Regions from separate parts of the Bacillus sp. JJ1609 genome, predicted to be linked through region 1. Evidence: riboswitches for the same ligand, from Rfam matches in the RefSeq annotation. Region 1 holds a riboswitch; each other region holds the start of a gene.
The links. A riboswitch is a leader RNA that binds a small molecule or an ion and turns the genes downstream of it on or off. The one in region 1 is predicted to bind S-adenosylmethionine.
Positions count from the first base shown of each region.

Region 1 (4,238 bases):
TCAGACAAGCCGTAGATAGTGACAGAGATATTTTTATTGAGTATGCAGTTAAATTAAGTAACTTCAATCGAAAAAACCATAATAGCGAATGTACATACGATAATTATGAAGATGTAATGCATTCAATTAAAAGGAATGCTCTGGAAACTTTTAATAATAGGAATGAAGATACCTTGATCCTTATAGCAGAATTAGAAGGCACACCAGTCGGATATGCATTAGGAAGAATTTTTGAAGAAAATGAAGCAGCAGATAATGGAACAGGCAGGATGGGTCTTTTTGATGAACTTTTTTTGGATGATGCCGCTAGAGGACATGGTCTGGGACAAAGACTATTAGATGAGACGGTAAATTGGATGAAAGAAAGAGGGATTAATAGAATTAAATTACATGCTTATTCATGGAACGATCATGCGAAAAAATTATACGCAAGAAATGGCTTTAAGGAATATGCAGTATCCTATGAAACATTTATAAAGTCAATTTGACCTTTGATTTGACATAGTAAGCAAATATTCGCCACATAATAGGGTATTATTTTCTTTATGTATTGCCTAGAAATAATACCCTAGTCATTTTTACTTCTTAATGAACCAATGATGCTCTCAAATTACTCACGCCATTTTCCAAATATCCTTTTAAACAAGTTAACATATATACCCAACCTTCTTTTTGCTGGAGCATTTTATTTACTATTTCAGGGTCATCTGCTTTCAAACCAGATTCGTTAACCTCAACGATGGTACTCGTAAAGTCTAGCTCTTTCAGAGTGATTGTAACAATTGTTTCTTGATTTTCTGCTCCCCAGGAAAACACGATTTTCTTATTTTCCTCGACTTCCAACACAAGGACGGAACCTTCTGCATTGTATTCATCATACCTCCAGATAATTGTCTTTCCCGGTTCCATTCTTCCTGTTCCGGATGAAAACCAGAAATTAGCCATCTTTTCTGGGTTTACAAATGCTTCAAACACCTCATGAGCAGGTTTTGAAATTTTCATTTTTGTAGTAACGTGAGTATCCATAATTGTTTTACACTCCTTCTATATTTAACGTTTCTATCATTTTATCATGAATAAAAGCTTGAATCCTACAATGGACAATGAGGATAATCTTATGCCTTTTGAAAAAACAACAACTGATTGGCTTGTACAGAAGACTTTATTAAGTTAAAAATTCTGAAGAATAGAAAAAGATTCTGGAACTGTAAATGTGAGACTGTTATAATCGAATTTATATTTTAAAAAGTTAGAATTCTCGAAGAACAACAACATGACGTAAATTCACAGTAAAGGGGAATGTCCATGAATCTCTTCGGATCAGAAAAAATTAGAAAAATGACCTCCAGCATCTTTCAGGAGGTGGTAGATCGAAAGCAGGCTGCTTTTTTGAAAGGGAAAGATGTCATCGATCTTAGCATTGGGAGTCCGGATTTCCCGCCACCATCTTTTGTAGTTGATACCCTGGTTGAATATTCGAAGGATTCTGGAAGATACGGGTATACATTGAAAGGAATCAGTGAATTCAATGAGGCGGTTAAATATTTTTATCAACAGCGTTATGGTGTTGAATTGGATGATAAAAATGAAGTCCTGCAACTGATGGGGTCTCAGGATGGACTTGCTCATCTTGCCACAGCGATCATTGATCCAGGTGATTATGTACTTGTACCGGATCCCGGATACCCAATCTATGAAGCTAGTGTTACAATTGCAGGCGGGCTCATCCATCCGATGCCTTTACTTGTGGAGAATAAATTCCTCCCTAAACTAGACGAAATTCCAGAAAGCGTCTTACAAAAAACGAAAATGATGGTTTTAAGCTACCCAGGGAATCCTGTAACAGCGCTTGCTGATCAAAGCTTTTTTGAAGAGGTTATCCAGTTTGCCAAGTTCCATAATATCCTGATTGTCCACGACTTTGCATATTCTGAGCTCATCTATGACGGAAACCCGCAAATCAGTTTCATGTCAGTGCCTGGTGCAAAGGAAGTAGGAGTAGAGTTCAATTCGCTCTCGAAAACGTTTAATATGGCAGGCTGCCGAATTGGCTATGTGGTAGGCAATTCACAAGTCATTGACATTCTGGCTTCTTTTAAATCACATATCGACTATGGGATCTTTTATCCGATCCAGATGGCAGCAGTTGCTGCTTTGACTTCTGATTATTCGTTTCTAAAGGATCAGGTTAGGCAATATGAAGCTCGTAGGGATGCTTTAGTTTTTGGATTAAGAAATAGCGGATGGCAAGTTGCTAATTCTCCTGCAACGATGTTTGTATGGGCAGAAATCCCTGCAGGTTGGAAATCCCGTGATTTTGCCTTCGAGTTGATTGAGCAGGAAGGCATTGCAGTCGTCCCGGGTGACGCTTTTGGCAAACAAGGGGAAGGCTATGTAAGAATTGCGATGGTACAACCACCTGAGAGACTAACTGAAGCAACCGAGCGGGTAAACCGGTTCATGATGGAGCATTCATTATAATAATTAAAATATTTCGAATTACGAATTGACTTTTATTTAAATTTAGAATATTATCCCTTTATTAAACTAAAATTTAATACATAGTTTCTTCTTATCAAGAGAGGTGGAGGGAAAGGCCCTGCGAAACCTCGGCAACAGGTTCAATTTGAACACTGTGCCAATTCCTGCGAACTTTTTGTTCGAAAGATGAGGAGAGAGTTTTGGTTAGCTCTCTTCTTTGTGAAGGGAGCTTTTGTTTTGGGGAGACTTTTGTAAGTCTCTATCTTTTTAAAAACAATCCCAACTTAATGTGTTGGTAAAGTAGAGATTGCGTGAGCGGAGGAGAGATAAGAGATGAAATATGGATTTTGGCTGCCGATTTTTGGCGGATGGTTAAGGAATGTTGAGGATGAAAAGATGCCACCGACTTTTGATTATGCCAAAAGCGTCATACAATCAGCAGAGCAATGGGGGTATTCTACTACCTTAATTGCCGAACTGTACTTAAATGATATTAAAGGGCCGGAGCATGATTCACTTGAAGCGTGGACCACGGCTGCCTCACTTGCTTCTGTTACGGAAAAAATAGAAATAATGGCTGCAGTCCGTCCTGGTTTTCACAACCCGGCAATCACTGCAAAGATGGCCGCGAATATTGACAACATCAGCAAAGGACGTTTCACTCTGAATGTCGTTTCTGCCTGGTGGGAAGAAGAAGCTCGCCAGTACGGAGGCATTTTTACCGAGCATGATGAGAGATATGAAAGGACCACTGAATTCATAGATATTCTAAAGGGACTTTGGAGCGAAGAAAGTTTTTCGTACGATGGAAAATTTTATCAACTGAAAGATACAAAGCTTTTTCCGAAACCGGTTCAGCGTCCAAATCCAATTTTGTACGCTGGCGGTGAAAGTGAGAAGGGGAAACAGACGATTGTTGAGAAATGCGATGCTTATGTGATGCATGGAGGAACGGTTGAAGAAATTCAGCGGAAAATTTCCGATATGAGAATTCGTAGAGCTGCTACGGGAAATGCAGAACTGTCGGAGTTCGGAATGGCCGCATATGTCATTTGCCGGGATACCGAGGAAGAAGCGCACGCTGAATTAGCGCGAATCACGAATGTAAAAGAATCTAGCGCCTATGCAGGATTTAAGGATTTTACGAGCAAATCCCAGCTCGAACAGCAGATCCAGCTTCAGGATTATTCCGTATCAAATCGCGGTTTGCGGCCAAATTTGGTGGGCACACCAGAGCAGATTGCGGAACGGATTTTACAATATGAAGAGGCAGGACTAGGATTGCTTCTCCTGCAATTCTCACCTCAGTTAGAGGAAATGGAACGTTTCGCCAAAGAAGTGATGCCACTTGTCGAGGGAAAAAGAGATATTTTAACGGTTTGATGGAGAATTATTTTCTCAGCGTGATATTTGAGTTGTTTTTTTCTGAGAAATTAAATTTGGTATAGAAGTCATTTTAATTTTAAAAAATTCAACGTGTAATTTATTAAGGAGCGAATGAATTTGAGCAAAGTATATGTAATTCATGAAAATAACGAGTGGACAGTACATTTGACAAAGAGACTTCAAGAACTGGGTGTGCCGTATGAAGAATGGCATCTTGATCAAGGAGTGCTGGATTTAACAACGGAGCCGCCTGAGGGAATTTTTTATAGCAGGATGAGTGCATCGTCCCATACAAGAGGGCATCGCTATGCACCTGAATATGCTTCGCAGGTTTTAGCATGGCTGGAAGCTCACGGACGGAAGGTGCATAA
Region 1 is NZ_JBALSS010000007.1:27,985-32,222, reverse strand. It holds gene V7654_RS07865 (GNAT family N-acetyltransferase) at 1-488, shown strand, start outside; gene V7654_RS07860 (SRPBCC family protein) at 586-1,026, opposite strand; gene V7654_RS07855 (aminotransferase class I/II-fold pyridoxal phosphate-dependent enzyme) at 1,306-2,481, shown strand; SAM riboswitch class I at 2,570-2,674, shown strand; gene V7654_RS07850 (LLM class flavin-dependent oxidoreductase) at 2,815-3,864, shown strand; gene V7654_RS07845 (ATP-grasp domain-containing protein) at 3,985-4,238, shown strand, end outside.

Region 2 (4,238 bases), on a different contig from region 1:
CTCTGATACCTCATCAAGTGAATTGAATTTCTTTGAATAGATTCCCATTGGAGCTGTTGGGACGACAATAACTTCAGATAATTCAAGGTCATGCTCTTTTGCGAAATTCTCCATATACACTTTGTGCTGGAATAGGTTTGCATCAAGGTCCCCTTTTGATAAAGCTAAGTTAGGCTGGATGTAATCGCTGAATTCCACAACTTTCACTTCATATCCTTTTTTCTCAAGCAATGGTTTGATTGCTTTGGAAACCATATCACTGTAAGGGCCAGAAGTCGCTCCAAATGTGACTTCCTTCTTGTCTTCCTTCGTATCTCCGTTTGAAGCTGAATCGCTGCTGCATGCTGCAAGCAATCCGATTGTTAAGAATAAAACGACTGAATAAATAAGCTTTTTCATTTAAAATAACCCCCATTTTTTTATCTTTTATCTTTTATCTACTAATCTTGCAATCCTGTCCCCGCCGAACTGAATCAGCTGGACCAGGCAAATTAGAATAATAACCGTAGTAATCATGATGGTATTGTCATATCGGTAGTAGCCGAAACGGATTGCAAGGTCGCCAACTCCGCCGCCGCCAACAATCCCTGCCATTGCTGAGTAGGCAACAAGACTGATGATCGTAATGGTCACTCCCTGGACAATTCCCGGACGGGCTTCTGGGATAAGTACATCTTTTATAATCATCCACGGTGTTGCACCTGTTGCAACTGCTGCCTCGATTACCCCTTTATCGATTTCCCGGAAGCTTTGCTCTACTATTCTTGCAAAGAAAGGAATGGCTGCGACCGATAAGGAAACAGATGCTGCTGTTGGCCCAATTGTAGTGCCGGCAATTAAGTTAGCCAGCGGCAGCAGGGCGATCAGCAGGATGATAAATGGAACTGAACGAAGCATATTTACGATGAAGCCTGCGATATTTTTAAAAATTTGATTCTCCAGGAATAAGCCTTTATCTGTGACAAATAACAGCACCCCCGTTGGCAGCCCAATGACGATCGCCACAACGATAGATATTCCGACCATATAAATCGTTTCAAAGAATGCTTTATTCAATTCCGGCAGCAGGGAAACCAGGCTCTCAGGCAGCATCATGAATCACCTCCAGATTTTTTGTTCTTGATGCGATATAGTCTATAGCGCGGTCAAGTTCGTTCTTGTCACCTGCAACCTCCATGATAAAAATCCCAAGCGGAATCTCCTGTATGTATTCAATCTTTCCATGAAGGATATTGCCTCTTACTTTGAATTTTTGGAACACATCAGAAATGACGGATTGCTCAGCAATCGCACCCTGGAAGTAAATTTTAATGATCTTTCCCTGACGCTCCTCAAGCAGCCTTTCCGGAAGATCAAACTGAAGGATCGAGTTGACAAAGTCCTTTGTCAGTGGCTGCTGCGGGTTGGCAAACACATCATACACATTTCCTTCTTCGATGATTTTTCCATCCTGCATGACAGCCATCCTGTCACAAATCGACTTGACTACTTCCATTTCGTGAGTGATGAGGACGATTGTGATTCCTAATTCAGTATTTATCTTTTTTAACAATGCTAAAATCGATCTTGTTGTGCTTGGGTCCAATGCTGAAGTAGCTTCATCACACAGCAGGACTGAAGGATTGTTCGCAAGTGCCCTGGCAATCCCCACGCGCTGTTTTTGACCCCCGGACAATTGTGCAGGATATACATCTTTTTTATCCGAAAGGCCAACCATATCCAGTAATTCTATTACTCTTTCATTTATCTTGGTTTTTGGAGTGCCTGCTGCTTTTAGGGCAAAAGCGATATTTTCACTTACCGTTTTAGCACTGACGAGGTGGAAATGCTGAAAAATCATACCTATTTTCAGACGCGCTTTGCGCAGGTCACTTTTATTTAAGGAAGTAAGCTCCACACCGTCGATAATCACTTCCCCCGACGTCGGCTTTTCAAGGAGATTTAAGCATCTGAGCAAGGAACTTTTTCCTGCTCCGCTGTAGCCGACGATTCCATAAATCTCACCCTTATTCACCCTTAACGATACATGGTCAACACCTGTTACAGTTCCACTTTTCGTTTCATACACCTTGACCAATTTACTAACTTCTATCATGTATTGCCCCCCTATCAAAACGTCCTTATTCGCCTGGTATCTCTGTAGCAACAATTCGTATCTCTAAACGAAAAAATGCCTCTTTCATTCACAGAAAGAGGCATCGTAAAAATCTATACGACTTATCTCTCAGAATGAAATCATTCTGTAGGAAGTGGCACCGTTCCTAAAAGGAGGTTGCCGGACGTCATAGGGCCTAATCCCTCGGTCACTCTTGATAAGTAACTTATTTAATTTGATAATTGAAATCATAAAACCTTCTGATTTGTTTGTCAATATAGTATTTTGATATTCAAACCCATGATACCGCTTTCATTGTTGCGGGAGTAAGCTAGATTTTTTTTTTGCGCATTAATGCATTTCCTCTCCCTTTTTGCCAAATTCAGTAAAAATAAAATATGAAAAATGTATAAGAAAAACCCTTGTTTAAGATAAAACAAGGGCTCCGTATACGAGCGCTCCTGCTATGACATATGCAGGGTGCACTTTCATTTTTTCCATAAGCAAAAAGCTCAGGCCGCCGATTAGTCCTGTCTGCAGCAGTCCGACCCCTTCATAGGAAGAGAAAAAGAAATCATATGTCATGACCCCAAGTAAAACGGCAATGACTGGACGGACGACGAGGGTAAGACGCTTTACTCTCTGAGAATCCTTAAATTTCATTAACAGGCCGAGCAACCCGATCATTAAGATCAAGGAAGGAGCAACTGAAGCAAATACTCCGACAGCCGCACCGAGGATTCCTCCCTCCGAATAGCCAATATAACCGGCCATTTTCGTTGCGATTGGTCCTGGCAGGGCATTGCCCATCGCGAGCACTTCACTGAATTCATTAACCGTCATCCAGTCGTAGCGGTCAACTACTTCATTTTCAATTAACGGAATGGAGGCCGGACCTCCGCCGTAGCCTAAAATCCCAGGGATAAAGAAGGCCAAAAAAATTTTAAAATAAATCATCGCTGCTCTCCTCCTGCTTTTTCATTTTTAGAAGAAGAGTCCTTCTTAAGCAAGGCGCCTATTAATAAAACAAAAATTAAAATTCCTGGGTGTACGTGTAGGAATTGCATAAGCAGTAAGCTTCCAGCCAGCGCAATCGCTGTCCATTTCCAACCGAGCTTGGAGGTTCCGGATTTTTTTACGAAATCCCATGTCAGAACAGCAAGCATCACAGCAACTACTGGTCCCACAGCCTGGGCCATGCCGCTTACCCATGGTTCATCCTTATAGGCATTCAGGCCGGTCAGAAGAAGGATCATCAAAATAATGGTTGGTATAATTGTCGCTGCCAGTGCATTAATCATTCCCAGGACGCCGGCTACACGGAAGCCGATATATCCTGCCAACTTCGTCGCGATCGGTCCCGGCAGGGCATTTGCTAACGCAAGAATGTCGCTGAATTCATCGGCTTCCATCCATTTATATTTTTCTACGACTTCCTTATGTACAAGTGGGATTGAGGATGGCCCTCCTCCGTAGCCGAGGATTCCTACTCGAAAAAACGCTAAAAATATATCTGCCTGTTTCATGTCCCTTCACCATCCTTTTCTGCATTAAAGCTTAAATGCTGTGTTTCTATTAATTTTTTCTTCAATTTTAATTAAAAAATTCTGTTAAACTTACCTGTTGATTTCCTCTCCAGTGCACCTTTTCCGTGGTCAGTCCTGAAGCCTCCTCGGCGTTATCCCGAGTTTCCCGAAGTTGTCTCGCTCATTCTGAGTTAATCAACATAGTGCCAAAATCAATAAATCAATATTGAGCTTTCTCTTTGCCAAATAAAAAAGTATCACAGCATTCTAGCCGTGATACTTACATTTTACCTTTTAAATTTAAATACGGAAACCGAAATATTCAAATCATTTGTCAGCTTGCGGAGGTCGGTTACTTTTTTGGAAAGATTTCCGAAGGCTGAGAGCTGTTCTGCAGTTGAAGCTGATATCTCCTCGCTGCCTGCAGCTGTTTGTTCCACAACTGCACTGATGGACTCCACATTATAAAGAACTCTTGCACCCAATTCTTTTGATGCTTCCATCCCCTGGACAAGCTGATTGATTTTTATTGAGATTCCTTCTACCTTTGTTTCAATATTTTCAAATGCAGCCATTGTTAATTCCATTGACTCCATCTGCTCTTCAGCGATCATACC
Region 2 is NZ_JBALSS010000025.1:96,256-100,493, reverse strand. It holds gene V7654_RS18295 (MetQ/NlpA family ABC transporter substrate-binding protein) at 1-399, opposite strand, end outside; gene V7654_RS18290 (methionine ABC transporter permease) at 427-1,092, opposite strand; gene V7654_RS18285 (methionine ABC transporter ATP-binding protein) at 1,082-2,095, opposite strand; SAM riboswitch class I at 2,215-2,319, opposite strand; gene V7654_RS18280 (chromate transporter) at 2,522-3,052, opposite strand; gene V7654_RS18275 (chromate transporter) at 3,049-3,621, opposite strand; gene V7654_RS18270 (methyl-accepting chemotaxis protein) at 3,909-4,238, opposite strand, start outside.
Region 2: another riboswitch for S-adenosylmethionine. It lies ahead of V7654_RS18285 (methionine ABC transporter ATP-binding protein); the one in region 1 lies ahead of V7654_RS07850 (LLM class flavin-dependent oxidoreductase).

Region 3 (4,238 bases), on a different contig from region 1:
ACTATATCCTCGGGATGAGAAATATTCAATTCTTCAATACAGGTTCCTGCACCGTAAGAATAGAGAAGGGTGCCAATTGCTCCATCCGCTATTAAAATTTCATTTTCTAACCGTTTCAGGAAGCTCATTTTACTGCCTCCTTGTGTGGTGTTTCTTTGGTAACACATATTAATGCCTGCTCGAAGTCCTTGATCAGATCATCCGCATTTTCAAGTCCAACCGATAGCCGCAGCAGGCCGTCACTGATTCCGCGTTTTTTTCGTTCATCCTCCGGCATGGCTGCATGAGACATTTTTGCAGGGTAGGAGATGATCGATTCGACTGCTCCAAGACTGACCGCAAACACTGGCAGCTTTAGATTTTCTATGAATCTCTTTAATTGCTCCACATTCTCAAGCTCAAAAGAGAGCACTGCACCTGGACCATCAGCCTGATGGCGTTGTACGTTATACTGAGGATGCTCAGATAGACCAGGATAATACACGTTTTTAATAGAAGGTTCATTTTTAAGGAAATGAGCAATCTTAACCGCACTGTCCTGTGACTGGTTCATCCTCACTGATAATGTTTTAATGCCTCTCATTACCAGCCAGGCATCCTGTACTCCCAGGATTGCACCAAACGAGTTTTGCAGGGAATAAAGCTTATTTCCGAGATCATTATTTTTAACAACAGCTAGACCGGCAACGGTATCACTGTGTCCTGACAAGAATTTCGTTGCGCTGTGGAGGACAAGATCCGCTCCAAGCTCCAGTGGTCTTTGTAAATAGGGAGTCATGAAGGTATTGTCGACAAATGTATAAACTCCATGCTTCTTTGCAATTTTGCTAATCGCTTGAATGTCAGTAACCTTAAGCAAAGGATTCGATGGTGTTTCTACATATAGTAATTTCGTATTGGGCTTGACCGCTTTTTCTACTGCATCAAGATCTGTCATATCAACAAATGTATGTTCAATGCCAAAACGGTTGAGTACCTGTGTCACCATCCGGTAGCTTCCGCCATAAACATCCTCCGTCACTACAATATGGTCCCCCTGGGAAAAGAGGAGAAAAGCCGTCGATATGGCTGCCATACCAGAAGAGAAGGCAAAACCTCGAGTCCCGCCTTCGAGTTCAGCAATGATCTCTTCAAGTGCTTCCCTGGTGGGATTTAGACTCCTGCTGTAATCGTACTTCCCAAAATGGTCTACAGAATGCTGGTGAAAGGTGGAGGCATGCTGGATTGGAACGCTGACTCCTCCGGTAGCTGGGTCTACTTTATGCTTATTATGAAGGAGTCTTGTATCAAAGGTGTAACAGTCGCTCATACTTTTGCCTCCTGTTCAGCTCTTTTAAAAGCATTTTCTAAATCAGCCAGTAAATCTTCAGCATTCTCAATACCCACCGAGAAGCGAAGCAGACGATCGCAAACTCCGATTTTTTCACGAATTTCAGCAGGAATGTCTGCGTGGGTCTGTGTAGCAGGGTAGGTGATAAAGCTCTCAACACCCCCAAGACTTTCTGCAAAGGTGATGGTGGACAAGCTTTGTAAAAACGGATTCACCATCGAAGAGGATTTCACCCTGAAAGAAATCATCCCGCCCCTGCCAGGATAAAGGACATCTGTGACGGCATCATGTTCCTTTAAATAATCCACCAGATGAATTGCGTTTCGTTCATGACGCTCCATCCTTAATGACAAGGTCTTCATCCCCCGAATAAGAAGCCATGAATCAAAGGGACTAAGCACAGCGCCGCCTCCATTGTGATGAAGGAATAGAGAATCACACAATGACTTTCCTTTGGCAACAATCAATCCCGCCAATACATCATTGTGACCCCCAAGATACTTAGTGGCACTATGGATAACGATATCTGCTCCAAGGGTGATCGGTTTTTGCAGCAGGGGAGTATAAAACGTATTGTCGACAATCAACAACAGCCCATTCGTCTTTGCGATGTCTGCGATTGCCTCGATGTCTGCCTGCTCCATCAGAGGATTTGTCGGTGTCTCTACAAAAAGAGCCTTCGTTTTCGGAGTGATTGCTGAGGCGACTTCATCCAAATCAGCCATATCGGCATATGTACAATTTAATCCCCATTTTTTGAAGCCTTGCTCCAGAAGTCGATAGGTTCCGCCATATAAATCCTTCGATACGACCCACTCATCACCATTCTGAAATAGGGAAAGGATCGTCCAGATAGCAGCCATGCCTGAGCTGCAGGCAAACCCGCGGTCACCTTCTTCAAGGTCTGCAATTGCTTTTTCAAGAATTTCCCGGGTAGGGTTTCCTGTGCGGACATAGTCATATCCGCTCGACTGACCGATTCCTTCATGACGGTAGGCTGTCGTTAAATAAATAGGGGGATTGACTGCACCAGTCGCAGTTTCACTCCTGTTGCCAAGCTGTGCTAATTTCGTTTCGATTTTTACCAATAAACTCACTCCTGATGTTTTTAGTCTTTTAGATAAAATAAAAAAGCCTTCTATAAGAAGAAGACTTTGATAATTACGAGTCATTCTCCTTATCTGCCAAGTTTTAAAAAACTTGCTGGAATTAGCACCTTTTCAACAAAAAGTTGATGGTTGCTGAAGCTTCATAGGGCCAGGACCCTCTGCTTCTCTGGATAAGAAATTATAGAATTATTAAATTTCTCTAAATATTACAACCTTTTATAACTGCTGTCAACAGTTAATTAAAGCGCTAAAGTGATTGAGTGTATTAACCGTTTAGGTTTTTTAATAATCAATTAAGAGAGAAGCGGAACCGCTAAGACTGGAATTATGATTAAAAAATAATTAATTGTCGTTCGAAAATAACTACTCATATCGTTGACAAGTAACTAATAAAAGCGATTGGGGCCTAAAAATGCTAATAGGATAAAAACAGGTCACCAATGAAGTCCATTGGCGCCCAAAAAAGCACGGTAGGGGATAAACAGGTAACCAATAAAGGCTTTTGATGTGAAGATAGTGATCCAGAATAAAAAGGGGTTGCCAAAAAGAGAAATTACCGCCAGAAGATGTCTGCAATCAAACCTATAATCTAGTAAAATGAAAAAACTGACTCAAGAAGTTCCTAAACTTCTTAAGTCAGTCTCTAAAAATGAAACTCTATTAATTTACACCAACTGCGTCAAATGCTTTGTTAACAGAAGTTACTTCTGCAGATGAAGCACCATAAAGATCTGTGGCAGCCTGTACAAGTCCAGCTCTTGCCTGGCTGAAGTTTGTTGAAGATGTGAAGTATACTGTGTTAGCACGATAGAAGATTGCTCCCAGTTTATCAGTGCCAACTCCCTGTACTGTCACACCATAATGTGTTCCGCCTTGACTTAGAAGGTAAGCAGCCTTGTTGATGATTCCGCTGTTTGTATGAACGCCGCCATTATCGGATGTACCAGTATAACGCTTGGAATAGTGGTCAGGATCACCATATTTAGTTGGGTCGCTCATTGAACGAAGAGCATCTCCAGCTGTATTAGGTGTGTAGATATCCTCGCCAATTTCAAAATCCGGATTGTTATTGGTATGGAATTCAAGTATTGTGCCAAAGATATCAGAAATCGCTTCATTTAAAGCGCCAGATTCATACTGGTAAACAAGATCGGAACTGAAATCTGTTACAGCATGTGTCAATTCGTGTGCTACAACATCAAGACCGCCTGAAAGTGGGACGAAAGTGGTTCCGTCTCCATCACCATAAACCATTTGAGCGCCATTCCAGAAAGCATTATTATAATTTCTGCTGTAGTGTACAGAAGATTTCAAAGCTGCTCCTTTATTGTCATAGGAATTGCGGTTAAACACATTTTTATAATAATCATATGTTTTGCCTGCGTAGAAGTGGGCATCAACGGCAGCACCATCATATTTCACATTAAGATTGTTATCCGCATCCATCCATAAAGAGCCAGGAGTTGTTTGACGATTTTTTGCGTCATACGTTAATACACCTGAACCGCGAGTGTTGTCCTGTAGATAATAAGCACCATTAGAAAGTAAAGTATTCAACGTTTTAGTATCACCTAGAACTCCGACTCCAGAACCGACTGTGTTCGAGCCTGTCAAAGAAGGATCCGTTTTGCCGGCAGTGTCGATTGCATTATATTTATTGATGATTTCACCTGTCTCAGCATTGATAAAATATTGATAGTTTCCTGGTTCAGGGCTTAAGAAATTTAGTGTTACATGATATGCATAAACAGCTTGATCAGCAGTAGGGTAGACTACTAATTCAGCAGTTGGATCTTGCT
Region 3 is NZ_JBALSS010000013.1:58,290-62,527, forward strand. It holds gene V7654_RS11840 (bifunctional homocysteine S-methyltransferase/methylenetetrahydrofolate reductase) at 1-128, opposite strand, end outside; gene metC (cystathionine beta-lyase) at 125-1,309, opposite strand; gene V7654_RS11850 (methionine biosynthesis PLP-dependent protein) at 1,306-2,418, opposite strand; SAM riboswitch class I at 2,505-2,616, opposite strand; gene V7654_RS11855 (M4 family metallopeptidase) at 3,100-4,238, opposite strand, start outside.
Region 3: another riboswitch for S-adenosylmethionine. It lies ahead of V7654_RS11850 (methionine biosynthesis PLP-dependent protein); the one in region 1 lies ahead of V7654_RS07850 (LLM class flavin-dependent oxidoreductase).